DNA from 2 places in the Pseudomonas sp. DP-17 genome. Region 1 is predicted to be linked to the other one. Evidence: predicted binding sites of a transcription regulator. Region 1 holds the regulator's gene; the other holds the start of a gene.
What was found. The regulator sigma-54, encoded in region 1, starts transcription at its own class of promoters, with help from an activator protein. The targets are predictions, from matches to a motif close to ANTGGCATNNANNTTGCTNT.

Region 1 (14,798 bases):
GCGCTGCGCCAGGCGCTGGTCAATCTTGAGGCCGTTCCTGCGCCCGCTGGCAGCCTGCCGGTGGTGATGGGCGCCGGCTGGTCCGGCGTGCTGCTGCACGAAGCCGTGGGCCACGGCCTGGAAGGCGACTTCAACCGCAAGGGCAGCTCGAACTACAGCGGTCGTATCGGCGAGAAGGTTGCTTCCAGCCTGTGCACCATCGTCGACGACGGTACCATCGCCGGTCGCCGCGGTTCGCTGTCGGTGGACGATGAAGGCACGCCAACCCACTGCAACGTGCTGATCGAGAACGGCATCCTCAAGGGCTACATGCAGGACAAGCTCAACGCCCGCCTGATGGGCGTGGCGCGCACCGGCAACGGCCGCCGCGAGTCCTACGCGCACCTGCCGATGCCGCGCATGACCAACACCTACATGCTGGCCGGGCAGAGCGATCCGCAGGAAATCATCGCCAGCGTCGAGCGCGGCATCTACTGCGCCAACCTTGGCGGCGGCCAGGTGGACATAACCAGCGGCAAATTCGTCTTCGCCACCAGCGAGGCGTACCTGATCGAAAACGGCAGGATCACCCACCCGGTGAAGGGCGCGACTTTGATCGGCAATGGTCCGGAAGTGATGAGCCGGGTATCCATGGTCGGCAACGACCTGGCGCTGGACAGCGGCGTGGGCACCTGCGGCAAGGACGGCCAGTCCGTGCCGGTCGGTGTTGGCCAGCCGACCCTGAAGATCGACGCCATCACCGTCGGCGGCACGGGCGCCTGAGGCCGTTGCCGGTAGGGCTGGGAAGGATGGAGGCGGCCGCTCAGCGCAGGCCGCGCTTCATCTCGTCCAGCTCGCGGATGTACTTGAAGATCTTCCGCGCCGCGGCCGGAGGCTTGTTGTGAGCAGCCTCGTGCTGGGCGTGGCGGATCAGTTGGAGCAGGTGCTGGCGGTCGCTTTCCGGGTATTCGCCGAAGAAGGCGGACAGCGCTGCGTCACCACCGGTAATCAGGTGGTCGCGCCAACGCTCCAGGGCGTGGAAGCGCTCGTTGTACTGGCGGGTGGAGGTGTCTACCTGTTCCAGCAGGGCGAGGATGGCTTCGACGTCCTGGTCGCGCATCAGCTTGCCGATGAACTGCCGGTGGCGCTTCTTGGCGGCATTGGCCTTGTGCTTGGGAGCTTCTTCCAGTGCGCGGCGCAGCGGATCGGTGAGCGGCATGCGGTCGAGCATGTCGGCCTTGAGCGTGGTCAGGCGCTCGCCGAGCTCCTGCAGCGCGTGCATTTCGCGTTTTACTTGCGACTTGCTCTTCTCATCGAAGGACGAGTCGTCATCGTGAATTTCAGCCATGGCGGGGGTCTCGTTGAAAACGCCGCCATGATAACGAGTCAGGGGCCGCTTGTCCGGCCCGCGCCGGTCGCAGCCGCCTGATGGCGGGGCCGGATCATGAACAGGAGAGGCATGCAATGAGCGAACACAACCCGGCAGTGAGCCCGGAGGTCCTTCCCGAGCTGCGCGAGCAGGTCGAGCGGATCATCGCCGAGGCCACGCGGCAGGGCGCCAGCGCCTGCGAGGTGGCGGTATCGGTGGAGCAGGGACTGTCGACCTCGGTGCGCCAGGGGGAAGTCGAGACTGTCGAGTTCAACCGCGACCAGGGCTTCGGCATTACCCTCTACGTTGGCCAGCGCAAGGGCTCGGCCAGTACTTCGGCGACCGGCGCGGACGCCATTCGCGAGACCGTCGCGGCGGCGTTGGCGATTGCCAAGCACGCTTCCGAAGATGATTGCGCCGGCCTGGCGGACCCGGCGCTGATGGCGCGCGACCTGCCGGATCTGGACCTCTACCACGGCTGGTCGATCACCCCCGACCAGGCCATCGAGCGCGCGCTGGCCTGCGAGGCCGCCGCGTTCGCCACCGACAGGCGCGTCACCAAGGCCGACGGCACCACGCTGAATACCCATCAGGGTTGCCGCGTCTACGGCAACAGCCACGGCTTCGTCGGCGGTTACGCCAGTACCCGGCACAGCCTGAGCTGCGTAATGATCGCCGAACTGGAAGGGCAGATGCAGCGTGACTACTGGTACGACGTCAATCGTCGCGGTGAGCTGCTGGCCACTCCCGAATCCATCGGCCGCCGCGCTGCCGAACGCGCCGCCAGCCGCCTGGGCGCGCGCCCGGTGCCGACTGCCGAAGTGCCGGTGCTGTTCGCTCCGGAAGTCGCGGTGGGTCTGTTCGGCCACTTCCTCGGCGCTATTTCCGGCGGCAGCCTGTACCGCAAGTCGTCCTTCCTCGAAGGTGCGTTGGGCCAGCGACTGTTCCCGGAGTGGCTGACTCTGGATGAGCGTCCGCTGTTGCGCGGTGCGCTGGGCAGCGCCTCGTTCGACAACGACGGCCTGGCCACCTATGCCAAGCCCTTCGTCGAAGGCGGTGAGCTGGTCTCCTATGTGCTGGGTACGTACTCCGGGCGCAAGCTGGGCATGCCCAGCACAGCCAACTCCGGCGGCGTACACAATCTGTTCGTCAGCCATGGCGACGAAGACCAGGCAGCCCTGATCCGTCGAATGGGCCGTGGTCTGTTGGTTACCGAGCTGATGGGGCAGGGCGTCAACCTGGTGACCGGAGACTATTCCCGTGGCGCAGGCGGCTATTGGGTGGAGAACGGCGAAATCCAGTTCCCGGTACAGGAAGTCACCATTGCTGCCAACCTGCGCGATCTGTTCCGCAATATCGTCGCCATTGGTAACGATGTGGAGTACCGCGGCAACCTGCATACCGGCTCCGTGCTCATCGAAAAGATGATGGTCGCCGGCAACTGATCCGCCGCCGCGGTCGGCATTGGCCGCGGCTCCCTTCTCGCTCCGTTTCGTTGGGCAGCGCGCTGCTGGACGCGAGGCGAGCGCGATGCTCTATGGGGTAGTTTCCAGGGTTACTGCGGAGTCGCAACGACGCTAATGTGCGGCGCAGGCCGCGCCGGGGCAGATCGGTGCCTTCTGTCTGATGAGGGGGAGTGGCAGCCGGGCTGAGGGGCCGGCGCGTTACTCGCCTTCGTCGAAATAGTTGTTGATCAGGTCGACCAGTGCCTGGAGCGCTTCGTCTTCCTGTTCGCCTTCGGCGGCGAGGTGCAGGTTGGTGCCCTTGCCGGCGGCCAGCATCATCACGGCCATGATGCTCTTGCCGTCCACCGTGCTCTCGGGGTTGCGACCCACACGAACCTGACAGGGGAAACGCCCTGCAACGCCGACGAATTTGGCTGCCGCACGGGCGTGCAGGCCAAGTTTGTTGATGATGGTGACTTCGAGGGCGGGCATCGCGAGGGGCTGTCCTTTTGTTGTCTGTCGCTGCTTAGCTCAGGTCGCGGTGGCGAATCTGCACGTTGGTGAGGCTTTCCTTGAGGGCTTGACCGATCCGCTCGGCCAGGTAGGTCGAACGGTGCTGGCCACCGGTGCAACCGATGGCGATGGTCACGTAGGCCCGGTTGCTCGCGGCGAAGCGCGGCAGCCATTTGTTCAGGTAGCCGAGGATATCCTGGTACATCTCCTCGACGTCGGGCTGCGCCGCCAGGTACTCCTGCACCTCCGGCTCCAGCCCGGTGTGCTCGCGCAGTTCGGGCTTCCAGTAGGGGTTTGGCAGGCAGCGCACGTCGAACACAAGGTCGGCGTCCACCGGCATGCCGCGCTTGAACCCGAACGATTCGACCAGGAAGGCGGTGCCCAGTTCGGGCTTGTTCAGCAGGCGCAGCTTGAGTACGTCGCGCAGCTGGTAGAGGTTCAGGTTGGTGGTGTTGAGCTTGAGATCGGCCAGGTCGGCTATCGGCGCCAGCAGGTGCGATTCGTCGGCGATGGCCTCCGCCAGCGAGCGGCTGTCGGTGGTCAGCGGGTGGCGGCGGCGAGTCTCGGAGAAGCGTTTGAGCAGCGTCTCATCATCGGCATCGAGGTACAGCACGTCGCACTGGATGTGCTTGTCGCGGGCTTCCTGCAGTAGTTCAGGGAAGCGCTGCAGCTGGCTGGGCAGGTTGCGCGCGTCGATGGAGACGGCGACCTGTGGGTGCAGCAGCTCGGTGTGCAGCAGTGCGCGCTGGGCCAGGTCCGGGAGAAGGCTGGCCGGCAGGTTGTCGATGCAGTAGAAGCCATTGTCCTCGAGCACGTTGAGCGCGGTGCTCTTGCCCGAGCCGGATCTGCCACTGATGATGATCAGGCGCATGATCAGTGCCCGTTGTTCTGGAAGTCCACGACGATCCGGTACAGGTCCTCGCCGTTGGCGGCGTGACGCAGGCGGTCGCGGACGTCGGCGCGGTCGAGCATGGAAGCGATCTGCCGCAGCAGTTCAAGGTGCTCTTCGGTGGCAGCTTCGGGCACCAGCAGCACGAACACCAGGTCGACTGGCGCGCCGTCGAGGGCGTCGAAGTCTACCGGATGGTCAAGGTGCAGGATGGCGCTGATGGGCGATTGGCAGCCTGTGAGGCGGCAGTGCGGAATGGCGATGCCATTGCCGAAGCCGGTGGAGCCCAGGCGTTCCCGGGCCACCAAGCTGTCGAAGATGTCTTGGGAATCGAAACCCGGCAGCTCGCGAGCCACCAGGTTGGCGATTTGTTCGAGGACACGTTTCTTGCTGCCGCCCGGCACGTTCACGAGGGAACGGCCGGGGGTCAGGATTTGCTCAAGTCGGATCATAGAGAGGGGTTAACGAACACCAACACCTTGCTGGCGCTCGAGGTATTTTTCCTTGTGCTTGATCAGTTGGCGGTCGAGCTTGTCGGTGAGCAGGTCGATGGCCGCGTACATGTCTTCATGTTCGGCGCAGGCCACCACTTCGCCCCCGGCGATGTGGAGGGTGGCTTCAATTTTCTGCTTCAGCTTCTCGACCTCCATGATGACCTGAACATTGGTGATCTTGTCGAAGTGGCGCTCCAGTCGGCCGAGTTTCTCGCCGACATAGTCGCGCAGGGCGTCGGTCACATCCAGTTGATGTCCACTGATGTTGACTTGCATACCGCTTTCTCCTTGTTGCCCGTGTGTAAGTGGCAGGTTATGGGGCCTGCCGCCGGAACACCTTGGCGTGGATCAACGTCACACCAGCCGCTTGCGCTCGCTCGAGGGAGAGATTCCTAGGGACTCCCGGTACTTGGCGACGGTACGACGTGCCACTTGAATGCCCTGTGCCTCCAGTAAACCAGCGATCTTGCTGTCACTCAATGGCTTTTTCGGACTTTCCGCCGCGACCAGTTTCTTGATGATGGCGCGGATCGCAGTGGACGAGCACTCACCGCCCTCGGAGGTGCTGACGTGGCTGGAGAAGAAGTATTTCAGCTCGAAGATGCCACGCGGGGTATGCATGAATTTCTGCGTGGTGACGCGGGAGATGGTCGACTCGTGCATGCCCACCGCCTCGGCGATGTCGTGCAGGACCAGCGGTTTCATCGCCTCTTCGCCGTATTCGAGGAAGCCGCGCTGGTGCTCGACGATCTGGGTCGCCACTTTCATCAGCGTCTCGTTGCGACTTTGCAGGCTCTTGATGAACCAGCGCGCCTCCTGCAACTGGTTGCGCATGAAGGTGTTGTCGGCACTGGAATCGGCGCGACGTACCAGGCCTGCGTACTGAGAATTTACGCGCAGGCGCGGCATTGCTTCCTGGTTCAGCTCCACCAGCCAGCGGTCGTTGTGCTTGCGCACGATGACATCCGGTACGACGTATTCGGCTTCGCCGGATTCGATCTGCGAGCCGGGGCGCGGATGCAGCGACTGGATCAGTTCGATGGTCTCGCGCAGCTCGTCTTCCTTGAGCTTCATTCGGCGCATCAGCTGGCTGTAGTCGCGGCTGCCGAGCAGGTCCAGGTGGTCGCTGACCAGACGGATGGCCTCGGCGAGCAGGCAGGTCTTGGTCGGCATCTGGCGCAGTTGCAGCAGCAGGCATTCGCGCAGGTTGCGCGCACCGACGCCGGCAGGTTCAAGCTGCTGCACTCGACGCAGCACGACTTCCACTTCATCCATCTCCACGCCCAGTTCCGGGTCGATGGAGGCGAGAATGTCTTCGAGGGATTCGTCGAGGTAGCCGTCATCGTTGATGCCGTCGATGATGCTCAGGGCGATCAGGCGGTCCGTATCGGACATGGGCGCCAGGTTGAGCTGCCACAGGAGATGGCTCTGCAGGCTTTCGCCAGCGGTGGTGCGGGCAGTGAAGTCCCACTCGTCATCATCATTGCTGGGCAGGCTGCTGGCGCTGGTCTGGTAGATGTCTTCCCAGGCGGTGTCGACCGGCAGCTCGTTGGGGATGCGTTCGGCCCACTGGTCTTCGTCGAGGCTGTCGGCGTTGGGCGTGGTGCTTTCCTGGAAGTTGTCCTGGGAGCTGCTGGCGCTGCCGTTGGCGCCCGACTCGGCGCCGTCGGCCATGGGGTCGCTGTTGTCGTAATCCTCGCCTTCTTCCTGGCGCTCCAGCATGGGGTTGGACTCCAGGGCTTCCTGGATTTCCTGTTGGAGGTCCAGCGTCGAGAGCTGGAGCAGTCGGATGGCCTGTTGCAGCTGCGGAGTCATCGTCAGCTGCTGGCCCATCTTGAGGACTAGCGATGGTTTCATGGCTGGAACTAGGCACCTTGTTCGCTGGCGCAAAACGCGCCATATCCACGACTACGGACGCCGGGGCGCCGCGAGGAAGCAAATTATATGCCTGAGTTTGGACGCTTTGCCTAGGGGCTGTCGACCTTTCGTTACAACCCGGTTGCGGCAGGGAAAGGCAGGCAGCCGGCCAGGCCGCGGAGCGGCCCACAAGCCGCGCCACGCGTGGACGAAAGTGATGGCTGCCGCGCCCAGGCAGGGCGCGGTCCAGGGCCTTACAGGCGGAACTCGTGGCCCAGATAGACTTCCTTCACCAGGTCGTTGGCGAGGATGCTCTCGGCGCTGCCTTCGGCGATCAGCTGACCGTCGTTGACGATGTACGCCGTTTCGCAGATGTCCAGGGTCTCCCGGACGTTGTGGTCGGTGATCAGGACACCGATGCCCTTGGCCTTGAGATGATGGATGATCTGCTTGATATCGCCCACCGAGATCGGGTCTACGCCGGCGAAAGGCTCGTCCAGCAGGATGAATTTCGGCGAACTGGCGAGGGCGCGGGCGATTTCCACGCGGCGGCGCTCACCACCGGACAGACTCATGCCGAGGTTGTCGCGAATATGGTGGATGTGGAACTCCTCGAGCAGGCCCTCCAGGGCTTCCTGGCGACCGGCGCGATCAAGGTCGGCGCGGGTCTCGAGGATGGCGCCGATGTTGTCCGCCACCGACAGCTTGCGGAAGATCGAGGCTTCCTGCGGCAGATAGCCGATGCCGGCTCGCGCGCGGCCATGCATGGGCAGGTGGGTGACGTCCTGCTCGTCGATGCGCACGACGCCCTGATCGGCGCGAACCAGCCCGACGATCATGTAGAAGCAGGTGGTCTTGCCCGCTCCGTTGGGGCCGAGCAGGCCGACGATCTGTCCGCTTTCGATGTTCATGCTGACATCGCGGACGACTTGCCGGCTCTTGTAGCTCTTGGCGAGGTGCTGGGCGGTTAGCGTAGCCATTACTGCGCTTGATCCTGCTTTTTCTTGGGCTGGATGACCATGTCGATACGCGGCCGCGGCGTGGTCACCTGGGAGCCGGTGGCACGGCCTGCGTTGACGATCTGGCGCTGGGTGTCATAGACGATCTTCTCGCCTTCGAAGGTGTTGCCTTCCTGGATCACCTTGGCCTGGTCGATCAGCACGACGCGGTTCTGCGAGACGAAATACTGGATCGTCAGGCCGTAGGCCTGGGTGATCTGCTTGTCGGGCGCCGGCTTCTGTTCGAAGTAGGCGGGCTTGCCGACCGAGGTGACGACCTCGATCTCGCCGTCCTTGTTCTGCTTGAGCGTAACGGTGTTGCCAGTCAGCTTCATGCTGCCCTGGGTCACCACCACGTCGCCGCGATACACGGCCACGCCCTGCTTGTCATCCAGTTCGGCGCTGTCGGCCTGGACGCGGATCGGCTGTTCCCGGTCGGTGGGAAGGGCCCAGGCGGCAGAGCTGCCGATGGCGGCGGCGAGGCTGAAAAGAAGGGGGAGGGTGTTAACGAGCCTCATGCTGACCTCTTACGTTGGACAGCAGGAGCATCCGGCTGTCTTTCAGATACGCTTTCATGCCAACTGCCGTGGTTACACCGTTGGGCTCGGTGATTTTCACGGGCTGGTCAGTCTGCGCATAGTCCTTGTCTGGGAACACCGTCATGCGCGAGGTGTTGAGCAGGAGCGTACGTTGCTGAGCGTCGGTGCGCGCAACGCGCACGTCGTCGATCAGCTCGACCTGCTTGCCTTCGGGGGCCACTTCGGCGCGAACGCTCTGGACATGCCACGGCTGCGGCTCGTTCTCCCGGTGGAAGAAGAGATCAGGCGTGGTGACCAGGGTCACGTCGGTTGCTTTCAGGTGTTCGAGTTTGTCGGCGGTCATCTCGTAGGCGAGGGAACCGTCGACGCGGTACTGAACGCTCTTGGCGTTCACCACATAGAAATCGATGGCGTCGCTGGTCTGCGACTTGAGTTGCCGCTCGTTGAAGTCCAGGCGCACGTTCCAGTAATAGCCCAGCGCGATCAGCAGGATGGCGATCAGGGCGAGCAACAGCTTCTGTTGGAGTGTCTTGGGCATCATCGGCTCTAGAGATACGCGTTCTGGGCGGCTTCGAGGTTGCCCTGGGCGCGCAGGATCAATTCGCAGAATTCACGGGCGGCGCCTTCGCCGCCACGGGCCTGGGTCACGCCGTCGGCATGCTGGCGCACGAAGGCATCAGCGCTGGCGACCGCCATGCCCAGACCTGCGCGGCGGATGGCCGGCAGGTCGGGCAGGTCGTCGCCCAGGTAGGCGACTTCTTCATAGCCTAGACCCAGTTCGGTAAGCAACTCGTCGAGGGCGACCAGCTTGTCCTCGCGACCCTGGAACAGGTGGTCGATACCCAGGTTCTTCGCCCGGCGCTCGACCACCGGGCTCGAGCGGCCGGTAATGATCGCGGTGCGCACGCCGGAGGCCATGAGCATCTTGATGCCGTGGCCGTCCAGGGTATTGAAGGTCTTGAACTCGCCACCATCAGGCAGGAAGTAGAGCTTGCCGTCGGTGAGTACGCCGTCGACATCGAAAACCGCCAGGCGGACCGCTTTGGCGCGTTGCAGCAGGTCGGCCGTCATTCAGATGACTCCCGCGCGGGTCAGGTCGTGGACATGCAGCACGCCGACCGGATGATCCTTGTCGTCGACCACCACCAGCACATTGATCTTGTGGTCGTCCATGATCTTCAGGGCTTCGGCGGCGAGCATGTCCGGGCGGGCGGTCTTGCCGTGCACGGTCATCACCTGGTCGATGGTCACCTGGCGCACGTCCAGGCCCTTGTCCAGGGTGCGGCGCAGGTCGCCGTCGGTGAAGACCCCGGCCAGCCGGCCGTCTTCGCCCAGTACGATGGTCATGCCCAGGCCCTTTCGGGTCATTTCCAGCAGGGCGCCACTGAGCGATGTGCCGGGAGAAACCTGTGGCAATGCTTCACCCACGTGCATGATGTTTTCCACTTTCAGCAACAATCGACGGCCCAGCGCGCCGCCCGGATGCGAGAAAGCGAAGTCTTCGGCGGTGAAGCCGCGAGCTTCCAGCAGGGCGATGGCGAGGGCGTCGCCGATCACCAGGGAAACCGTGGTGGAGGAGGTCGGCGCCAGGTTCAGCGAGCAGGCCTCGTGCTCGACGCTGGCATCCAGGTTGACCGCCGCGGCCTTGGCCAGCGGCGATTCGGCGTTGCCGGTCATGCTGATCAGGGTGATGCCCAGGCGCTTGATCAGCGGCAGCAGGGTGATGATTTCCGCGGTCGAGCCGGAGTTGGACAGGGCGAGGACGACGTCGTCCTTGGTGATCATGCCCATGTCGCCATGGCTGGCTTCGGCCGGGTGCACGAAGAAGGCCGGTGTGCCGGTGCTGGCCAGGGTGGCGGCGATCTTGCGGGCAATATGCCCGGACTTGCCCATCCCGACCACGACGACACGGCCCACGCAGTTCAGCAGGAGCTCGCAGGCCAGGGAAAAATCGGCGCCGATACGCGGCAGCAGCGCGTCCACCGAGTCACGCTCGAGGCGGATAGTGCGTTGTGCCGACTGGATGAAATCGTGTTTCTGGCTCATGTTCGAAAGGCGCGGGGCAAAATGAAGTGCGAGATTATAACGGGAAAGCGGCAAAGGCTTCATCACTGGCATCTCAATGTTGAGTGCATTTTGCTGAACTGTCCCTTAACGGCGGCTTAGCAGCCCTTGGGGCGGGGCTTCGCGCGGTGTTATAGTTCGCGGCCGTTCGGCCTGCCGCGCCGTGTTCCTGCCGTGTGACAGACGGGGCAACGGACAGCGCCGTGATGAAAGGAGTTCTATGAGCACCAATGACCAATACGCGGTCGAGCTGAAGGGCCTGAGCTTCAAGCGTGGCACGCGTAAGATTTTCGATAACGTGGACATCCGCATTCCACGCGGCAAGGTCACCGGGATCATGGGGCCCTCGGGGTGTGGCAAGACCACCCTGTTGCGACTGATCGCCGCCCAGTTGAGGCCGGCGAGCGGAGAGGTGTGGGTCAACGGCCAGAACCTTCCGACGCTGGGCCGCAGCGACCTGTTCGACATGCGCAAGCAATTCGGCGTGCTGTTCCAGAGCGGCGCGCTGTTCACCGATCTCGACGTCTTCGAGAACGTGGCCTTCCCGCTGCGGGTGCACACCGAGCTGCCCGAGGAGATGATTCGCGACATCGTCCTGATGAAACTGCAGGCCGTGGGCCTGCGTGGGGCGGTGGAACTGATGCCGGACGAACTGTCCGGCGGCATGAAGCGCCGAGTGGCGCTGGCCCGCGCCATCGCGTTGGATCCGCAGATCCTGATGTACGACGAGCCTTTCGTGGGCCAGGACCCGATCGCCATGGGTGTGTTGGTGCGCCTGATCCGTCTGCTCAACGACGCGCTGGGTATCACCAGCATCGTGGTGTCCCACGACCTGGCGGAGACCGCGAGCATCGCCGACTACATCTATATCGTCGGTGACGGCCGTGTGCTCGGCCATGGGACGCCGGCCGACCTGCAGGGTCTCGACGATCCGCGCGTGCGCCAGTTCATGAAGGGCATCCCGGATGGTCCGGTGCCGTTCCACTATCCTGCTCGCGATTACCGCGCCGACCTGCTGGGAGAACGTTGATGCGCAAGACTTCACCGCTCGAGCGCGTTCGCCTGCTCGGGCGCGCTGGCCTCGATGTCCTCGAGTCGCTGGGCCGTTCGACGCTGTTTCTGGTCCACGCGATCTTTGGCCGTCGGGTGCACAGCGGCGCGTTCCAGTTGCTGGTCAAGCAATTGTACTCGGTGGGCGTACTGTCCCTGGCGATCATTGTGGTCTCCGGTCTGTTCATCGGCATGGTGCTGGCCCTGCAGGGCTACAACATCCTGGCGAGCTACGGCTCCGAGCAGGCGGTCGGCCAGATGGTCGCGCTGACGCTGCTGCGTGAACTGGGGCCGGTGGTGACCGGTCTGCTGTTCGCCGGGCGTGCGGGTTCCGCGCTGACAGCCGAGATCGGCAACATGAAATCCACCGAGCAACTGTCCAGTCTGGAGATGATCGGCGTCGACCCGCTCAAGTACATCATTGCACCGCGCCTGTGGGCCGGCTTCATCTCAATGCCGCTGCTGGCAGCTATCTTCAGTGTCGTCGGTATCTGGGGCGGAGCCCTGGTCGCCGTGGACTGGCTGGGTGTGTATGACGGTTCGTACTGGTCGAACATGCAGAACAGCGTGCAGTTCACCAAGGACATTCTCAATGGCGTGATCAAGAGCGTGGTGTTTGCCTTCGTCGTGACCTGGATCGCCGTGTTCCAGGGTTATGACTGCGAACCCACCTCCGAGGGGATCAGCCGCGCCACCACCCGTACCGTTGTGTATGCCTCCCTGGCCGTGCTGGGGCTGGACTTCATCCTGACCGCCTTGATGTTTGGAGACTTCTGATGCAAACCCGCACCCTGGAAATCGGTGTAGGCCTGTTCATTCTGGCCGGCCTGCTGGCCCTGCTGCTGCTGGCCCTGCGTGTCAGCGGACTGACCATCGGCAATTCGGGCGATACCTACAAGCTGTACGCCTATTTCGACAATATCGCCGGTGTCACCGTGCGTGGCAAAGTCACCATGGCGGGCGTCACCATCGGCAAGGTCACTGCGGTGGACCTGGATCACGACAGCTATCGTGGTCGTGTGACCATGGAGATCAACCGCGGCGTCAACAACCTGCCGGACGACTCCACCGCCTCCATCCTGACCGCTGGCCTGCTCGGCGAAAAATACATCGGCATCAGCGTCGGTGGTGATGAAGAGCTGCTCAAGGATGGCGATACCATCAAGGACACCCAGTCGGCACTCGTGCTGGAAGACCTGATCGGCAAGTTCCTGCTGAATTCGGTCAACAAAGACGACTCGAAGAAATGAGGACTCACTCCATGTTGAAAACCTTGCGCCGTGGCTTCCTGGTCCTGCTCGCGATCCTCCCGCTGTTCGCCCAGGCCGAGCAGACCGCACAGCAGGTCGTGCAGCAGACCGTCGATAACCTGCTGACGGACCTGAAAACCAACAAGGCCAGCTACAAGGCCAATCCCCAGGCGTTCTACGACACGCTGAACCGCATCCTGGGCCCGGTGGTGGATTCCGAGGGCATCGCCAAGGGCGTGATGACCGTCAAGTATTCCCGCCAGGCTTCGCCGGAGCAGATCAAGCGCTTCGAGGAAACCTTCAAGAACAGCCTGTTCCAGTTCTACGGCAATGCGCTGCTGGAGTACGACAACCAGGACATCCGCGTGCTGAACACCGGCAAGCAGGATCAGGACCGTGCTTCGGTGAACATGGAAGTGGTGGGCGGCAGCGGCGCCATCTATCCGGTGCAGTACACCATGGTCAACCAGGGCGGCACCTGGCGCCTGCGTAACGTGATCATCAACGGCATCAACATCGGCAAGCTGTTCCGTGACCAGTTCGCCGATTCCATGCAGAAGAACCGCAATGACCTGGAAGCCACCATTGCCGGTTGGGGCCAGGTGGTCGCCAAGGCCAAGGACGCTGCCAAGGGCCAGCCGGAAGGCGGCGCAGAATGACCCAGGGCAGCATCACGGAGCGCGCCGAGGGCGAACTGGCCCTCGCCGGCGTGCTGGATTACAGCACCGGCCCCGCGCTGCGCCAGCAGGGCGCCCAGCTGATCGCTGCCAGCAAGGCGAGCGCTCTGCGCCTGGATTGCTCGGAGGTGGAACATTCCAGTAGCGTCGGATTGTCGCTGCTGCTGTCCTATATCCGTGATGCACGCAAGGCCGGCAAGACGCTGCAAGTCTCCGGCATGCCCAAGGACATGCAGGAAATCGCCAAGGTTGGCGAGCTTCTGGAGATTCTGCCGTTACAGCATTGAAACAGTGAAAAGGCCCTCCGTCCGCGACTTCCCCGCCGGGGTTCGCAGGCGGGGGGCTTTTTTGTATCATGGCCGACCCGCGCGCGTAGGGCGCCGAACGAGGTTGAGCATGCAGGCCGTAGAAGTCAAAAACTTCCTGGAATCGAAACTCCCAGGTACCCAGATCGAAGTGGAAGGCGAAGGCTGCAATTTCCAGCTGAACCTGATCAGCGACGAGCTCGCCGGCCTGAGCCCGGTCAAGCGCCAGCAACAGATCTATGCCCACCTGAACGAGTGGATCGCCTCCGGGGCCATCCATGCCGTCACCATGAAATTCTTCAGCCGCGCCGCCTGGGCCGAGCGTTCCTGAGCCCACGGGGAAAATAGCAATGGATAAACTGATCATTACCGGCGGCACTCGTCTCGATGGCGAGATCCGCATCTCCGGCGCGAAGAACTCGGCGCTGCCGATCCTCGCCGCGACCCTGCTGGCGGACACCCCGGTGACCGTCTGCAACCTGCCGCACCTGCACGACATCACCACCATGATCGAACTGTTCGGCCGCATGGGCGTGCAGCCGATCATCGACGAGAAGCTCAATGTCGAAGTCGATGCCAGCACCATCAAGACCCTGGTGGCACCGTACGAGCTGGTGAAGACCATGCGTGCGTCGATCCTGGTGCTCGGCCCGATGGTCGCCCGCTTCGGTGAAGCCGAAGTCGCGTTGCCCGGCGGCTGCGCCATCGGCTCGCGTCCGGTGGACCTGCACATCCGCGGCCTCGAGGCCATGGGCGCAGAGATTACCGTCGAAGGCGGTTACATCAAGGCCAAGGCCCCGGCCGGCGGCCTGAAGGGCGCGCACTTCTTCTTCGATACCGTGTCCGTGACCGGTACCGAGAACATCATGATGGCCGCCGCCCTGGCCAATGGCCGCTCCGTGCTGGAAAACGCCGCGCGCGAGCCCGAGGTCGTCGACCTGGCCAACTTCATCAACGCCATGGGCGGTGACGTGCAGGGCGCCGGCACCGACACCATCGTGATCAACGGTGTGAAGAGCCTGGGTGGCGGTGCCAAGTACAGCGTCATGCCCGACCGCATCGAGACCGGCACCTATCTGGTCGCCGCTGCAGCCACCGGTGGTCGCGTCAAGCTCAAGGATACCGACCCGACCATCCTCGAGGCCGTGCTGGCCAAGCTGGTCGAAGCCGGCGCGCACATCACCACCGGCAGCAACTGGATCGAGCTGGACATGAAGGGCAACCGGCCTAAGGCGGTGAACATCCGCACTGCGCCGTACCCGGCATTCCCGACCGACATGCAGGCGCAGTTCATCTCCCTGAATGCCATTGCCGAAGGCACCGGCGCGGTCATCGAGACCGTGTTCGAGAACCGCTTCATGCACGTCTA
Region 2 (14,798 bases), on a different contig from region 1:
CTGGTGATGGTCGCCGAGGATGCCAACCAGGGCCGCCTGGCCTTGCCCTGGCCCAGCGCGGTGGCCAGCGGCGAAAGTTACTACCTGGTCTGGCCCCGTGCGCGCCGGTATCAGGCGCGGTTGCGGCGGTTGCGGGATTTCCTTCAGGCGGAGATGCAGGCTATGGAGTTGCCGGAGGTTGAATGGATCGAGTAGAGAGGCGAGGTTATATGCAGTCAAATTCCAATAGCACGCGTCGATTAACGGTAAGGTGGCGGAGCCGCCTCGCCGTTAATCAATATCACTAGGGGCTATTCGGACTCAGCAATAGCGGCTATTCAGTAAGATACCGTGATGGCGGCGGTTACATCGACTGCCCCGCCGGTAACTGGAACCGTTTTAGCGAGGTAGCGGAAAGAGTAATAAAGGTTTTCGCTATCAGGACCGCCAGTCAGCGTCTGCCCGGCGTCGGAGTTCAAATTAATGGGAGAGCCTTGGCTATCCAGAACCTGAACTTGGACGTTACTTCCGTCGGTTACGTCGTTGATTAAGGCTCCAGTCGCTGAATCGACTGCACTACCGTGTTTTTCCCAGCGAACGACTGTGCCCGCGGGGCATCCACTCATATAGAAAGTAGTGCTATTTTCCCCGGCGGTGCTTCCGGCTGCTGTCAACGCGTTGGCGCTGACTGTCGGAAGAGGGAAGCCGAACTCCGTGTTTCCGTCAAATCTTGCTCCGCTGATTGTGCATGTCTCGCCGGTGATGCTTCCGTAAAGGCGGATCTTTGTATAACCGCGATTTTCCTTCGGTGCGTCTTCTGCGTAGGCCGTTGCGGCCAGGGAAGTCAGTATGATGGCGATGAGTGTTCTATTCATTTGTTTCGTCCAAATATAGGATAAGGTGACTTAGATGGATGCCAGTCATTTTATATAAATGACACTGAGCTAATTTGATAATCAGGTCGGCTTGGTGAGGTTAGCTAGTGCAAGAGATAGTGGTAAGCAGCTAAGCTTGCCGCACCCTGAGAGAATGGTCCGTATTCATTGTGAATAAATTCATCGAAATGCACAGATAATTGAATTTTCCGATGGTTTATTTCCACTATTGTTATTCGCCATTCGAGGGGGCGGCACAATTTGCCATTGCGAAGTGTTTCAAGGCAGGTGTCGTGGGAGGTGACTTCTGCGCCGCTGACAGGCATGTATTGGCGTGGACAGGCTGGTAGGGGTCGGCATCAGTCGTCTGGCTGACATACAGCTTTGCTAGCGTTTGAATCTGGACTAGTCCAGGGCGGACGGCTGCTGTGCCATCCGTCACCTACCAGAACGCCATTTCGAGGAACCTTATGAAGCCCATGCGCACCTTGCTCGCCGGCCTGATCCTGGCCGGGCTCGCCAGCACCACCTTCGCCGCGACTGAACTCAAGCATTGGCCCGCACCGGCCGCCAAGCAGCTCGACGCCCTGATTGCCGCCAACGCCAACAAGGGGGCCTTCGCCGTCTTCGACATGGACAACACCAGCTATCGCTACGACCTCGAGGAATCGCTGCTGCCCTTCCTCGAGATGAAAGGCGTGCTGACCCGCGAGAAGCTCGACCCCTCGCTCAAGCTCATCCCCTTCAAGGACGTCAACGGCCACAAGGAAAGCCTCAACAGTTACTACTACCGCCTCTGCGAGCTCGACGACCTGGTCTGCTACCCGTGGGTCGCCCAGGTGTTCTCCGGCTTCACCCTCAAGGAGCTCAAGGGCTACGTCGACGAGCTGATGGCCTACGGCAAGCCAGTGCCCAGCACCTACTACGAAGGCGACACGGTCAAGACCATCGAGATCAATCCGCCCAAGGTCTTCACCGGCCAGACCGAGCTGTACAACAAGCTGATGGAGAACGGCATCGAGGTCTATGTGATGACCGCCGCCCATGAGGAACTGGTGCGCATGGTCGCCAGCGATCCCAAGTACGGCTACAACGTGAAGCCCGAGAACGTCATTGGCGTCACCACGCTGCTCAAGGACCGCCAGAGCGGTGCCCTGACCACCGCCCGCAAGCAGATCGCCGAAGGCAAGTACGATCCCAAGGCCAACGAGGGCCTGGAAATCACTCCCTACCTCTGGACTCCGGCAACCTGGATGGCTGGCAAACAGGCGGCGATCCTCACCTACATCGACCAGTGGAAAAAGCCCATCCTGGTCGGCGGCGACACTCCCAGCAGCGACGGCTACATGCTGTTCAACGGCACTGCCGAGAACGGCGTGCACCTGTGGATCAACCGCAAGGCCAAGTACATGGACCAGCTCAACGGCATGATCAAGAAGAACGCCGAAGCCCAGGCCAAGCTCGGCCAGCCGGTTACCGCGGACAAGAATTGGGTGATCGTCACCCCCGAAGATATCCAGTAATTCACAAGCTCTCGGCTCGCCGTTCTGGCCGCGTTGCGGCTATCACGGAAACAGAAACGCCCGACAGTTGAAGCCGGGCGTTTTATCGGGCAGCGCAGGGGTATCCGGCGAGACATGCCGGGTCCCTATTGCGACATCAGACCAGGGCCGTTTCCTGATGCAGCGGAATGATGAGGTCCAGGGCGCCCGTGTAATGCAGCGGCTGATACTCGCTGGCGCTAGCCTGGCTCTCAACGTTCAGGGTGCGGTCGGAAGCCAGTTCGACGAACTGTTGACCAATCTGCAGCAGGTCAGACACCTTCAGCGTGGCGACCTTCTGCGCGTTGTGTACGAGCATGCCGATGTCATTCTGAGCTGCGGTGCCGGTATTGTCGGCAGCGAAGAGCGATAGCCCGGCAAGGCTGAACTTGCTCTGTGCGCCCTGACCCTGTGCTTCCACGCCGGTCTTGCTGGCAAAGGAGAGACTATCCGCGCTGAATAAAGCATCGAACAGAGCGGCACCGCTCCTGGTGCCGTTCTGGGTGGCCAGACCCAGGTCGGTCTCGCCGGTTGCGCCGCCCTTGTTCGCATCGAGACTCGAGCTGGTCACTACATCAACGGCCTTGTCCAGGCCGTCGATCACCTTGACGCCCACGTCGTTCTTGATGGCCGCGCCGTCCTTGTCTGCATCGAGAGTCGAAATGCTCACGACATCAACGGCCTTGTCCAGGCCGTCGATCACCTTGACGCCCACGTCGTTCTTGATGGCCGCGCCGTCCTTGTCTGCATCGAGAGTCGAAATGCTCACGACATCAACGGACTTGTCCGGACCGTCGATCACCTTGACGCCCACTTCGTTCTTGATGGCCGCGCCGTCCTTGTCTGCATCGAGAGTCGAAATGCTCACGACATCAACGGCCTTGTCCAGGCCGTCGCTCACCTTGACGCCCACGTCGTTCTTGATGGCTGCGCCGTCCTTGTTTGCATCGAGAGTCGAAATGCTCACGACATCAACGGACTTGTTCGGGCCATCGAGCACCTTGACGCCCACGTCGCTCTTGATTGTCGCGCCGTCCTTGCTTGCGGCGAAAATCGAATGGGTCGCCACATCAACGACCTTGCCCAGGCTGTCCTGTGCCTTCACCGCCACGGCTACCTGCGCGGAGCCGGTGGTTTTGTCCAGCGTGCTGCCAATGGCAACTTCAGTTGTCTGGGTGGCTATGTTCAGAGAGAAGTTCAGCTTGGCCGAGCCGATGACCGGCGTTTTATTTCCAAAGCCGAATATATTCAACAGTGCCATTTTGGAGCCCCTTTCAGATGGGTCTTAAAATGCCGCTTTGCCAGGGATTGGTGGTGCGGCAGGTCTTTAATGGAGTGGATTCTTTAGGAATCATAATGAGTGACCTCCGTCTTTGGGGGCTGCTATCAGGGAATAGAAATTTCCTAACCGAATCGCATCAATTTCGATTGCATGCTGGTCTTCAGTTCGGACAGGACGCCTGCGTACCGGGTTGCAGGCGATATTCGCATCGCATCTTTTTAGGTGTATTGAAGTTATTCGGACGAAACTTCTGAGCCGTCAAATAGGTGGTTCAACTCTACTCGTCGTGTTTTCAAGCATGTTCCGGCGGCGGCTTCTTGAGCGTACAAGGAGCTACAGAATGGACGGCAAACTTCCCGACCGACGACGGCCTGATGTCCGCCGCCGGCGGCGCGCCCTGCTGATCGAGTGGCAGGCGTGGTTCGTTGCCCGTGATCTGGGCAGGCTGCTCAGTCGGCAGGTTCCCGTCAGATCATCGGTCAGTTCGACAGCGACCAGCGCCGCCACGAACACCTGGTCGGCATGCAGGACGCGGAGCGGCTGATCAGCGAAAGCGTCCCGCATACGCTGTTGATCGGCTGCTACCACTGGAAACCGCAACCTGTGGCAGTGATTGATTCACGGCGTAATGCCGGTGCTGCGCGAGTCACTTAACCATGACCTGAGTCTGCTGCTGCGGTGCGTGGAGCGACGGCTGGGCAGTCGCTGTCGGTGCTGGTCTGGCAAGGCAAAGCTGAGGGGGCGCCTGATGGAAGACAGCCCCCACACTCGACCCTGGGCAGTGGCGCCACCTGGACGTAGGGCGTACAACCGTTCGCGGCTGTCCGCCGATACACGTAACTCCATGGCCGTGACTTGTCCAAATCCGGAGTGCCCCCTAGATCAAGGTCAATCGGCATATAACGCAGAGAGTCATAGGCCCTGCGGGAGTGATTGGGTCAATTCTTGAGCTGGCCCAGCCCATACTCCAGGCTGGCGGCGGAGAGTTCGCCCATCTGGCTGTGCTTCAGGCGCCCCTGGGCGTCGTAGAACAGCGTGGTGGGCATGCCGTAGGAACCGGTGAGCTGGCCCAGGCGGTTGCCGCTGTCGAGCAGCACCGCCGCCTCGCTCAGGCCCTGGTCGCGCAGGAAGCGCTGCACGGCCTCGGCGTTCTCGCCCTGGTTGACCAGCAGGAAGCGCACATCGCTGCGCTCTTTCTGCGCCGCTTCCAGCACCGGCATCTCGCGCCGGCACGGCGGGCACCAGGTGGCCCAGAGGTTCACCACCATGGGCCGGCCATCCAGCGCGCGCAGGTCTACGGCGGCGCCGCGCAGGTCCATCACCGTGAGTTCGGGCAGCTGCTGGCTGCGGTCCAGCGCCGAGGTCACGGCCTTGCCGCCGCCCCACAGGCATACGCCGACCACGGCCGCGACGGCCAGCGGGCGGCGCAGTTCCGCCCTGCGCCAGGCCAGCAGCGCGCCGATCAATGCCGCGGCGATCACGCCTGGCAGCGCGAGAAAGCCGCCATCGCGGATATCCACGATGCTCAACGGCGTCACCGCATACTGCTCGAAGTAGCGTGCGACGAAGGCCAGCCGTGCCACCAGCAGGCCGCCGAACAACATGGCGAACAGCGCGCCTTCGGGATTGGCGCCGCGCTTGCGCCCGGCCAGCCAGCCGGCCAGCAGGGCGCCGAAGAATCCGAGGTAGAGCAGCACGTGGGGCAGGGGAAGGGCCAGCGGGCCGAGGGTGAGACTGGTCAAAGCGGAGGCCTGGCAAAAAGGAAACCAAGGTACAGCAGGGCGCTGCCACGCGGCAGCGCCGGGCTGTGGATAAATGTTTCGCCTCAGGCCGGCAGCGGCTCCTCGGCGTGCTCGTGCAACTCGGCAGTCAGCCGCGTGGCACAGGCGCCGACCTTGCGTACGGCTGCCTCGATCACCGGCAGGTCGCGGTTGGAGTAGTTCAGCCGGATGCAATTGGGATACTTGCCCGAGGCGGAAAAGATGTTGCCCGCTGCCACTTGCACATTGTCCCGCCGCAATTCCTGGTTCAGGCGCACGCTGTCGAACTGCGGGTGCAGCTCGACCCAGAGCATGAAACCGCCGCGCGGCCGGCTGACGAGGCTGCCAGCAGGGAAGGACTGGCCGACCCACTCGGTCATCAGGTCGCGGTGGCGCTGGTACTGTGCGCGCATGCGGCGGATATGCGGCTCGTAGTGGCCGCCGCCGACGAACTCGGCCAGGGCCATCTGCGGCTGCGGCGCGCAGGTGCCGCTGGCGATGTACTTGAAGTGAAGGATGCGGTCCAGGTACCGCCCCGGTACCACCCAGCCGGTGCGCAGGCCGGGCGCCACGGTCTTGGAGAAGGAGCTGGCCAGCAGCACGCGGTCGTCGGTGTCGAAGGACTTGATGCTGCGCGGGCGCGGGTAGGCGTAGGCCAGTTCGCCATACACATCGTCTTCGAGGATCGGCACGTCGTAGCGCGCCGCCAGGGTCAGCAGCGCGCGCTTGCGCGCGTCGGGCATGATGTAGCCCAGCGGGTTGTTGCAGTTGGGGGTGAGCAGGATCAGCTTCACCGGCCACTGTTCCATGGCCAGCTCCAGTGCTTCCAGGCTGATGCCATTGGTGGGGTCGGTGGGGATTTCCAGTGCTTTGAGGCCATACGCCTTGAGCGCCTGCATGGCGCCGTGGAAGCTCGGCGAGTCGATGGCGATGATGTCCCCCGGCTCGCAGATGGCGCGCAGGGTGATCGCCAAGGCTTCCTGGCAGCCGGTGGTGATGACGATCTCGCTGGGCGGCACCTGGCAGCCGGAGTCCAGCATCAGCCGGGCGATCTGCTCGCGCAGCGGCAGCGAGCCCTGGATGCCTTCGTAGCCGAGGCTCTGTAGATCGGTGCGCCGCGCCGCGTGAACCATCGCCCGCTGTAGTGGCTTGAGCGACGGGCTGGCAATGTCCGGCGTGCCACGCCCGAGCTGGACGAAATCGCCGCCCGGCGCGCGACGTACCTGCTCCAGCACCTGGTCCCACTGCGACACGTCCACCGGCCGCTGCGCCGGTCGGGTCATCGCCGGCATCGGCGGCAGCTCGCGGCGTTCGGGCACGAAGTAGCCGGATTTGGGGCGCGGCTCAACCAGTCCGGAGTCCTCCAGCACGCGGTAGGCCTGTTGCACGGTGCTGATGCTGACGCCGTGCTCCTCGCTCAGGGCGCGCACCGAGGGCAGGCGGTCGCCGGGGCGGTAGAGGCCCTGCTCGATGCGTTCGCCCAGGGTGGTGGCCAGCTGCGCATAGCGTTTCATGACAGATCTCCCGTGCCGGGGTGCTTTGGCTGGATACAGTACAGATCGAGAAAAAATATGCCATTCAGAAGGTTTTCGCCGCTTTCTGTATGGAAAAAATCTCGCATTGTTGAATCTGTAATGATTTTCCTCGATTCGCCACTCTAGTTCCACGTCCGGAGCAACCGACTGGAGGAGTGACGACATGAGCGGCCTGAGCGATGTGCGGCTGACCCTTTACCAACAGGAATTGCTGGAAATCCCCGGCGCCCGAATGGCCTCGTGCGGCCCGCAGGAGAGTCGCTGGCAACAGTTCTGGCGCCGCGTGCGCACCCGCAAGCAACTGCTGGAACTGTCCGACGTGCAACTGCGCGACATCGGCATCAGCCGCGAGCAGGCGAAGCTGGAAGCGATGCGACCGTTCTGGCGCTGCTGATCAGCAACGGTTACTTCAGGGGAGTTCCCATGAGCGAGACGCGCACTGCAGCGTTTGAACGGGTCGCCGCTGAACTTGGCTACGACTTCAGCGGTGAAATGAAGATTGGCGGCAACTACGTGCCTTTCCTCATCGAAGGCAACCAGGTGCACCTCAGTGGGCAGATTCCACGGGTGGGTGATGAGGTCGTCGTCACCGGCCGCGCGGGCAGCGAGGTGTCGCTGACCGACGCCCGGCGGGCTGCCGAGCTCTGCGTGATGCGGGCGCTGGCGCTGCTGCGTCAGGCGCTGGGCGATCTTGACCGTGTGCGCAAGGTGCTCCAGCTCAATGTCTTCGTGCAGTCGGCGGAGCACTTCACGCAGCAGAGCGAGGTGGCCGACGGCGCTTCGGCGGTGCTGTATGAGGTGCTGGGTGCGGCAGGCGTGCACACACGCACTTCGGTTGGCGTCTACCAGTTGCCGAAGAATGCCACGGTCGAGCTGAATCTCCTCGCCGTCGCAGAGGACCTGCCGAACTAGTGCCCCGCGCGGTACTGCAGCGCTTCGGCCAGATGCGGACGGCCGATGCCGTCCGCCTGCTGCAGGTCGGCGAGGGTGCGCGCCACCTTGAGAATCCGGTGCAGCGCGCGAAGTGACAGGTTCAGGCGCTCGCCGGCCTTTTCCAGCCATGCCTGGTCTTCCGAGCTTAATGCACAATATTGGTGCATCTTTTTCAGGGTGAGGTAGGCGTTCGCGCAACCTTGCCGGGCGAGTTGACGCTGGCGCGCGGCGGCGACCTGCGCGGCCAGCTCAGCGCTGCTGGTGCTCGGGCCGCTGGGGGCGAGGCTGGTGCTCTCGCGGCTGACGGTCAGGTGCAGGTCGATGCGGTCCAGCAGCGGCCCGGAGAGCTTGGCCCGGTAGCGCTGGACCTGCTCCGGCGAGCAACGGCAACGACCACTGGGGTCGCCAAGATAGCCGCAGGGGCAGGGGTTCATCGCCGCCACCAGCTGGAAGCGCGCCGGGAAGCGGACGCGGCCATTGGCGCGGGCGATGACGATTTCGCCGCCTTCGAGGGGCTCGCGCAGCACCTCCAATACCTTCCTGTCGAACTCCGGCAGTTCATCGAGGAACAGCACGCCCTCATGTGCCAGGGTGATTTCCCCTGGCTGCGGGCGGCTGCCACCTCCGACCAGTGCCGGCGCGGACGCAGTGTGGTGTGGCTGGCGGAAAGGGCGCTGCGGCCAGTGGGTCAGCGGCCCGCGCCCGGCGACTGAGTGGATGGCCGCGACCTGTAGCGCCTCGTCTTCGTCCAGCGGCGGCATCAGGCCGGGCAGGCGGCTGGCGAGCAGTGTCTTGCCAGTTCCGGGAGGGCCGCTGAACAACAGGTTGTGCGCGCCGGCGGCGGCGACCAGCAGGGCGCGCTTGGCGGCCGCCTGGCCCTGGACTTCCGACAGGTCGGGGTAGGGCGGCGTCACCCGCATCAAGCCATTCGCCTCGTAGGGACGCAGGCGCTCCTGGCCGCTGAAGTGCGCGGCCAGCTCCAGCAGGTGGCCGACGGCGTAGACGGTCAGGCCACTGGCGAGGCTGGCTTCCTCGGCGTTTTCCTTCGGTACCACCAGCGCGCGCCCGGCGGCGCGAGCGGCCAGGGCGGCTGGCAACACACCGGGTACCGGCCGCAGCGTTCCGGAGAGCGCCAGTTCGCCCAGGCATTCCAGCTCCTCGAGCCCGGCAGCATCGGCCAGTTGGCCGCTGGCAGCGAGGATGCCCAGGGCGATGGCCAGATCGAAGCGCCCGCCGTCCTTCGGCAGGTCCGCCGGGGCGAGGTTGAGCGTGATGCGTCGGTTGGGAAAGTCGAAGCCGGCATTGAGCAGGGCACTGCGGACGCGGTCCTTGCTTTCCTTCACCGCGCCTTCGGGCAGGCCGACCAGGGTCAGTGACGGCAGGCCGTTGGCGAGGTGCGCCTCGACGGTGACGCCGGGCGCTTCCACGCCGACCTGGGCGCGGCTATGGACGATGGCGAGGGACATGGATCACTCCTGGATCCCGTGCCGCCCACAGGGAAGGTTACTGAGGGTCGGCGGGCGGCGACAGTTTGCATTCCAGTTCCGCGACCTTGGCTTCCAGTGCCTCGAGGCGGACGCGGGTCCGAGCGAGTACCACCATCTGGCTGTCGAACTCGTCGCGGCTGACCAGGTCGAGCTTGCTGAAGGCGCTCTGCATCAGAACCTTGAACTGGGCTTCCAGCTCGGCCTTCGGCAGGGGCGATTCGCCACCGAACAGGCGTCCGGCTTGTTGGCTGATGGCATCGAGGAAGGCTTTGGGTGGCAGCATGGTTCGTGGGTTCCGACTATGAATCAGGGCCGGAGTCTAGCATGAGGTGCCTCCTCACCGGGATGACGCTCCGTGGTCTGGGCCGCTTGCTCGGCAGGACCGACCACCTTGGCGAACATCGGCGCCAGCAGGGCGCTGCCGTCCCGATTCAGGTGATTGTCGTCGGTGTACAGCGCCTTTCCGTCCCTGCTGCCGTAGCACTGCCGCTCGTCGCACAGGTAGGGCAGTGGGTCGAGAATGCCGACACCGCATTGTTCGTGGGCACGGTCCTGGACCTGCCAGATGAAGGCATGGCGCTTGCGATAGGCCTCGCGCGTCAAGGTCACGTCGCTATGGTCACCGCGAAGCATCCTCCGGGCCAGGATAGTCGGCACCGTTACCAGTAACTCCGGCACCGGGCGCATCAGGTAGACGGGGCGAGTCCTGGCCAGGTTGCAGACGCTTTCTACATATGCATCGGAGAACTCCTGGAGCGATTCAGGCGTGGCTGTCTTATGGGGTTCTGTCTTGTAGGACAGTGGATGGACCTCTTCGGAGTTGTCCGCGTGGTTATAGCCGAGTGGGTAGACGGACGCCCGATTGATGATGACCAGCGGTAACTTGGCATCCAGACCTGCGAGTGTGCCGGGGAGCTGCGCCTGCAGCTTCACGCAGCCATCGTCCTTATCCGTTGCGGGGTGTTCACGGTTCTGCAGGCCGGTCACTGTCAGGCAGGCAGGTCCCGCGAGGATGAACACACCTTGTTCCCGGGACGGAAGTGCCTTTACCGCGCCACTGACTGCCGCCGTTGCGTGGCTGTCGCCAATCAGCAGCAAACGGATGTCTGGACCGCCGTAGACGCAGGCGGCTGCCGCGCCCAGGCATTCCTTCTTGCGGGGCGTCTCCATCTGCGCTTTCTCCAGCATGGTCAGGATGTCCCTGGGCATGCGCTGGGGCACACCTTCGCTTCTGACCACCAGATTGGCAGCGGTGCCGACCAGCACGACCAGCGCGAGAAGGCTGACCACTGCCCAGCGACGCTTCCAGCGCTGCAGTCTGCGGCGGGCGGGTTGTTCGACGAAGCGGTAGGACAGTTCGCCGAGCGCAAGGGAGAGTGCAACGGCTGCGCCGGTCCAGGCCGTGCGGCCCTGCTCGCCAAAGTGGTGCAGCAACGCCACCAGCGGCCAGTGCCACAGGTAGATTGAGTAGGATCGCTCACCCAGCCAGCGGATTACCGTGTTGGTGCTCCAGTAGGCGTCGTTTCGCCGGGCCTGCAGCACCAGGACGGTGCCCAGGGTCGGTAGCAAGGTGAGATAGCCAGGCCAGATCATGCTGCTGTCGAGCAGGAAGGCTGCACCGACGATCAGTAGCAGGCCGCCAGCCTCCAACGCTCGGCGCGCCATTTCCGGCAAGGTGGTCGAGGAGCCCATCAGGTAGCAGAGGCCCCCCAGGAGTAGTTCCCAGGCGCGACTCTGCAACAGATAGAACGCCTCGTTCGACTTAGTGCGAGCCATCAGCAGGCAGGTGACGAAGGAGGCGGCGAACAGCAGTCCGTGAGCGGCGAGCAGGACGCGGCGGTTCGGTTTCAGTTTCCAGACGGCCGTCAGTAGCAATGGCAGCAGAAGGTAGAACTGCCATTCCACCGACAGCGACCAGGTGTGCAGCAGCCATTTGCTGTGGACCGAGGCATCGAAATAGCCGGATTCCTTCAGGTAGGTCTTGTTCGAGAGGAAGAACAGCGATTGCCGGGCGTGGCGCCCGAGCTTCTCGTAGTCCTCGGGTATGAGCAGTATCCAGCCGGCTACCAGCACGCCCGCGCAGACCACAATCAGCGCGGGCCAGATTCGCCGCGCCCGTGCCCAATAGAAAGAGAGTATGGAGAAGCGGCCCTGCTGCAGGCCTTCGACGATGATGCTCGACATCAGGAAGCCGGACAGCACGAAGAAGACATCGACCCCCGAAAAGCCGCCCTGCAGTCCGCCTATTCCGAAGTGAAAGAGCACCACGGCGGACACCGCCAGGGCGCGCAGGCCATTGATGTCGTTTCGGAACAGGGGCGGTGCTGTGGGGGATTCGGGCTGTTTCATTGCGCAATCGGAAGCTGAGTTTCCTGAAAGCGCGAGAACATAAAGAGATGAGCAAGGCGCCACAACGCGTGGTCGTGCTAGTTAGCCCTATCCGATGCTGATTCGGAAAAGCCCGACGGGATGGAAGGGTGATTGTGGTCGTTTCGAGCAGGGTTGCACGCTTTTTGAGCAGTGTGCCCGCCCGGCGTGCGCGCTTTCGGTGCGCGGAAGCGGCGCTGGCGATTCGCCAGAAACCCCGATTTTGCGCCAAGTGCCTGATGTCATGGGCATTATCACGAACTGGCAAGCTTCATGCTTTGGGGCACATATGGCGTGCACCGATGCAGTTCCGGTGCGGCAGGAGAGGCGGTGGATCGCTTCGATCAAGGCAGTCGGAGTGCTGAGGTAGGGCGGCCGGCGCATTACAAAAGCCAGACACTGCGCTTAGACTTGTCTCCGGGTTCGTTCTTCCTGGGGCGGGTCCACCAAAACACGGGAGAGAGTTACATGAAGCTAGTCACAGCCATCATCAAGCCGTTCAAGCTGGACGACGTTCGTGAGTCGCTGTCCGAGATCGGCGTGCAGGGCATCACTGTGACCGAAGTCAAAGGCTTCGGCCGGCAGAAGGGTCACACCGAGCTGTACCGTGGCGCGGAATACGTTGTCGATTTCCTGCCGAAGGTGAAGATCGACGTCGCCATTGCCGATGACCAGCTGGATCGTGTTATCGAAGCCATCACCAAGGCCGCCAACACCGGGAAGATCGGTGACGGCAAGATCTTTGTCGTAAATCTGGAACAGGCCATTCGTATCCGTACCGGCGAAACCGGCACCGACGCGATCTAAGCCAAGCCCACACCGAACCCCACGCCCCAGGAGAAACAACAATGACTCTGCGCAAATACGCAGGGCTAGGCGCCCTATTGCCCCTCGCAATGCCCGGTCTGGCCTTGGCCGACGAGGCTGCAGCCCCCGTCCTGAACAGCGGCGACACCGCCTGGATGCTGATTTCCAGCGCCCTGGTGCTGCTGATGACCATCCCCGGCCTTGCCCTGTTCTACGGCGGCATGGTGCGCGCCAAGAACGTCCTGTCGATCATGATGCAGTGCTTCGCGATCACCGCGCTGATCAGCATCCTCTGGGTCGTTTACGGCTACAGCCTGGCCTTCGATACCGTCGGCATGGAAAAGGGTGTGGTCAACTTCGCTTCCTTCGTCGGCGGCCTGGACAAGGCCTTCCTCAGCGGCCTGACCACCAGCGGCCTGACTTCCGCCGCCGCGCTGTTCCCTGAGAGCGTCTTTGTGATGTTCCAGATGACCTTCGCGATCATCACCCCGGCCCTGATCGTCGGTGCCTTCGCCGAGCGCATGAAGTTCTCGGCCATGCTGATCTTCACCGCACTCTGGTTCACCCTGGTCTACGCACCGATCGCCCACATGGTCTGGAGCGGTGACGGCGGCCTGCTGTGGGACTGGGGCGTGCTGGACTTCGCTGGCGGCACCGTGGTGCACATCAACGCCGGTATCGCTGGCCTGGTGGCGTGCATCGTGCTGGGCAAGCGCAAAGGCTACCCGACCGCTGCCATGGCTCCGCACAACCTGGGCTACACCCTGATCGGCGCTGCATTGCTGTGGGTAGGCTGGTTCGGCTTCAACGCCGGTTCCGCTGCTGCCGCCAACGGCACTGCCGGCATGGCCATGCTGGTCACCCAGATCGCCACCGCCGCTGCTGCCCTGGGCTGGATGTTCGCCGAGTGGATCACCCACGGTAAGCCGAGTGCCCTGGGCATCGCTTCGGGTGTGGTTGCCGGTCTGGTGGCCATCACCCCGGCTGCCGGTACCTGCGGCCCGATGGGGGCCATCGTGATCGGCCTGGCTGCCGGCGTGATCTGCTTCTTCGCCGCCACCAGCCTCAAGCGCGCCGTCGGCTACGACGACTCCCTGGATGCCTTCGGTGTGCACGCTGTCGGCGGTATCGTCGGCGCCCTGCTCACCGGTGTGTTCGCCGCACCGGCCCTGGGCGGCTTCGGCACCGTGACCGACATCGGCGCCCAACTGTTCACCCAGTTCAAGGGCGTGGCCTTCACCATCGTCTACACCGGTATCGTCAGCTTCGTGATTCTCAAGGTCCTGGACCTGGTCATGGGTCTGCGCGTCACCGAGGAAGAGGAAACCGTGGGTCTGGACCTCTCCCTGCACAACGAACGCGGCTACAACCTGTAAGGGTTCGCGCAAGTTCGACGAAGGGCGCCCTCGGGCGCCCTTTGTTTTTTCGTTCATCACGCTAGAATGCGCGCGCATCACCGTAGCTGACGGAGGAGGCCCGCCATGTGGCAGCAGAAATCCATCACCCTGCGCCCTCGTCCGCGGGGCTTTCACCTGGTCACCGACGAGATACTGGCCGCGCTGCCGGAGCTGTCGAAATGTCGGGTGGGCCTGCTGCACCTGCTGTTGCAGCACACCTCCGCCTCGCTGACGGTGAATGAAAATGCCGACCCCTCGGTGCGCCGCGATTTCGAGCGATTCTTCAATCGCCTGGTGCCCCAGGGCGAGAGCGGCTATGAACATGATTACGAAGGTCCGGACGACCTTCCGGCGCATTTCAAGGCGAGCCTGCTGGGCTGTCAGCTGACGCTGCCGATACAGGAAGGAGGCTTGGCAATGGGCACCTGGCAAGGTATCTATCTGGGCGAGCACCGCGACCACGGCGGGCCGCGAAAGATCATGGCGACCTGGCAAGGCGAGCTTGTATGAATTTTTTCCGGCTGCGTTCGTCAAAGCGCGCAGCTGGGCTATAACTAACGTGCTTTGCAGCACCACAGAGGTTGAATAATGAGCGACGAAGAACTGGAACAGGACGAACTGGACGGCGCTGACGAGGATGACGGCGAGGAGCTCGCCGCAGCTGACGACAGCGAAGTCGACGCCGACAGCGGCGACGGGGATGAAGCCCCTGCTTCCAAGGGCGGTGGCAAGAAAGCCAAGGCCGCTGCGGAAGAAGAGGAACTGCCCTCGGTCGAGGCCAAGCAGAAGGATCGTGACGCGCTGGCCCGTGCGATGGAGGAGTTCCTCAATCGCG

Region 2: glnK (P-II family nitrogen regulator) is a predicted target of sigma-54. The motif match lies at 12,020-12,039, and genes of this name have one in related genera.

Annotation. Positions count from the first base shown of each region.
Region 1 is NZ_JAKSXG010000016.1:77,833-92,630, reverse strand. Features, by position in the region: gene tldD (metalloprotease TldD) at 1-762, shown strand, start outside; gene yjgA (ribosome biogenesis factor YjgA) at 803-1,327, opposite strand; gene pmbA (metalloprotease PmbA) at 1,444-2,793, shown strand; gene MJ122_RS25680 (HPr family phosphocarrier protein) at 3,013-3,285, opposite strand; gene rapZ (RNase adapter RapZ) at 3,320-4,177, opposite strand; gene ptsN (PTS IIA-like nitrogen regulatory protein PtsN) at 4,180-4,647, opposite strand; gene raiA (ribosome-associated translation inhibitor RaiA) at 4,657-4,965, opposite strand; gene MJ122_RS25660 (RNA polymerase factor sigma-54) at 5,044-6,546, opposite strand; gene lptB (LPS export ABC transporter ATP-binding protein) at 6,801-7,526, opposite strand; gene lptA (lipopolysaccharide transport periplasmic protein LptA) at 7,526-8,062, opposite strand; gene lptC (LPS export ABC transporter periplasmic protein LptC) at 8,049-8,624, opposite strand; gene MJ122_RS25640 (HAD family hydrolase) at 8,630-9,154, opposite strand; gene MJ122_RS25635 (KpsF/GutQ family sugar-phosphate isomerase) at 9,155-10,129, opposite strand; gene MJ122_RS25630 (ATP-binding cassette domain-containing protein) at 10,368-11,177, shown strand; gene mlaE (lipid asymmetry maintenance ABC transporter permease subunit MlaE) at 11,177-11,974, shown strand; gene mlaD (outer membrane lipid asymmetry maintenance protein MlaD) at 11,974-12,447, shown strand; gene MJ122_RS25615 (ABC transporter substrate-binding protein) at 12,459-13,106, shown strand; gene MJ122_RS25610 (STAS domain-containing protein) at 13,103-13,411, shown strand; gene MJ122_RS25605 (BolA family protein) at 13,521-13,760, shown strand; gene murA (UDP-N-acetylglucosamine 1-carboxyvinyltransferase) at 13,780-14,798, shown strand, end outside.
Region 2 is NZ_JAKSXG010000013.1:246,447-261,244, reverse strand. Features, by position in the region: gene MJ122_RS21480 (LysR substrate-binding domain-containing protein) at 1-195, shown strand, start outside; gene MJ122_RS21475 (fimbrial protein) at 318-854, opposite strand; gene MJ122_RS21470 (haloacid dehalogenase-like hydrolase) at 1,325-2,377, shown strand; gene MJ122_RS21465 (hypothetical protein) at 2,514-3,656, opposite strand; gene MJ122_RS21460 (TlpA disulfide reductase family protein) at 4,616-5,419, opposite strand; gene MJ122_RS21455 (PLP-dependent aminotransferase family protein) at 5,503-6,951, opposite strand; gene MJ122_RS21450 (DUF1127 domain-containing protein) at 7,136-7,366, shown strand; gene MJ122_RS21445 (RidA family protein) at 7,396-7,884, shown strand; gene MJ122_RS21440 (YifB family Mg chelatase-like AAA ATPase) at 7,881-9,371, opposite strand; gene MJ122_RS21435 (accessory factor UbiK family protein) at 9,409-9,675, opposite strand; gene MJ122_RS21430 (acyltransferase family protein) at 9,699-11,741, opposite strand; gene glnK (P-II family nitrogen regulator) at 12,228-12,566, shown strand; gene MJ122_RS21420 (ammonium transporter) at 12,608-13,942, shown strand; gene MJ122_RS21415 (secondary thiamine-phosphate synthase enzyme YjbQ) at 14,048-14,473, shown strand; gene sutA (transcriptional regulator SutA) at 14,552-14,798, shown strand, end outside.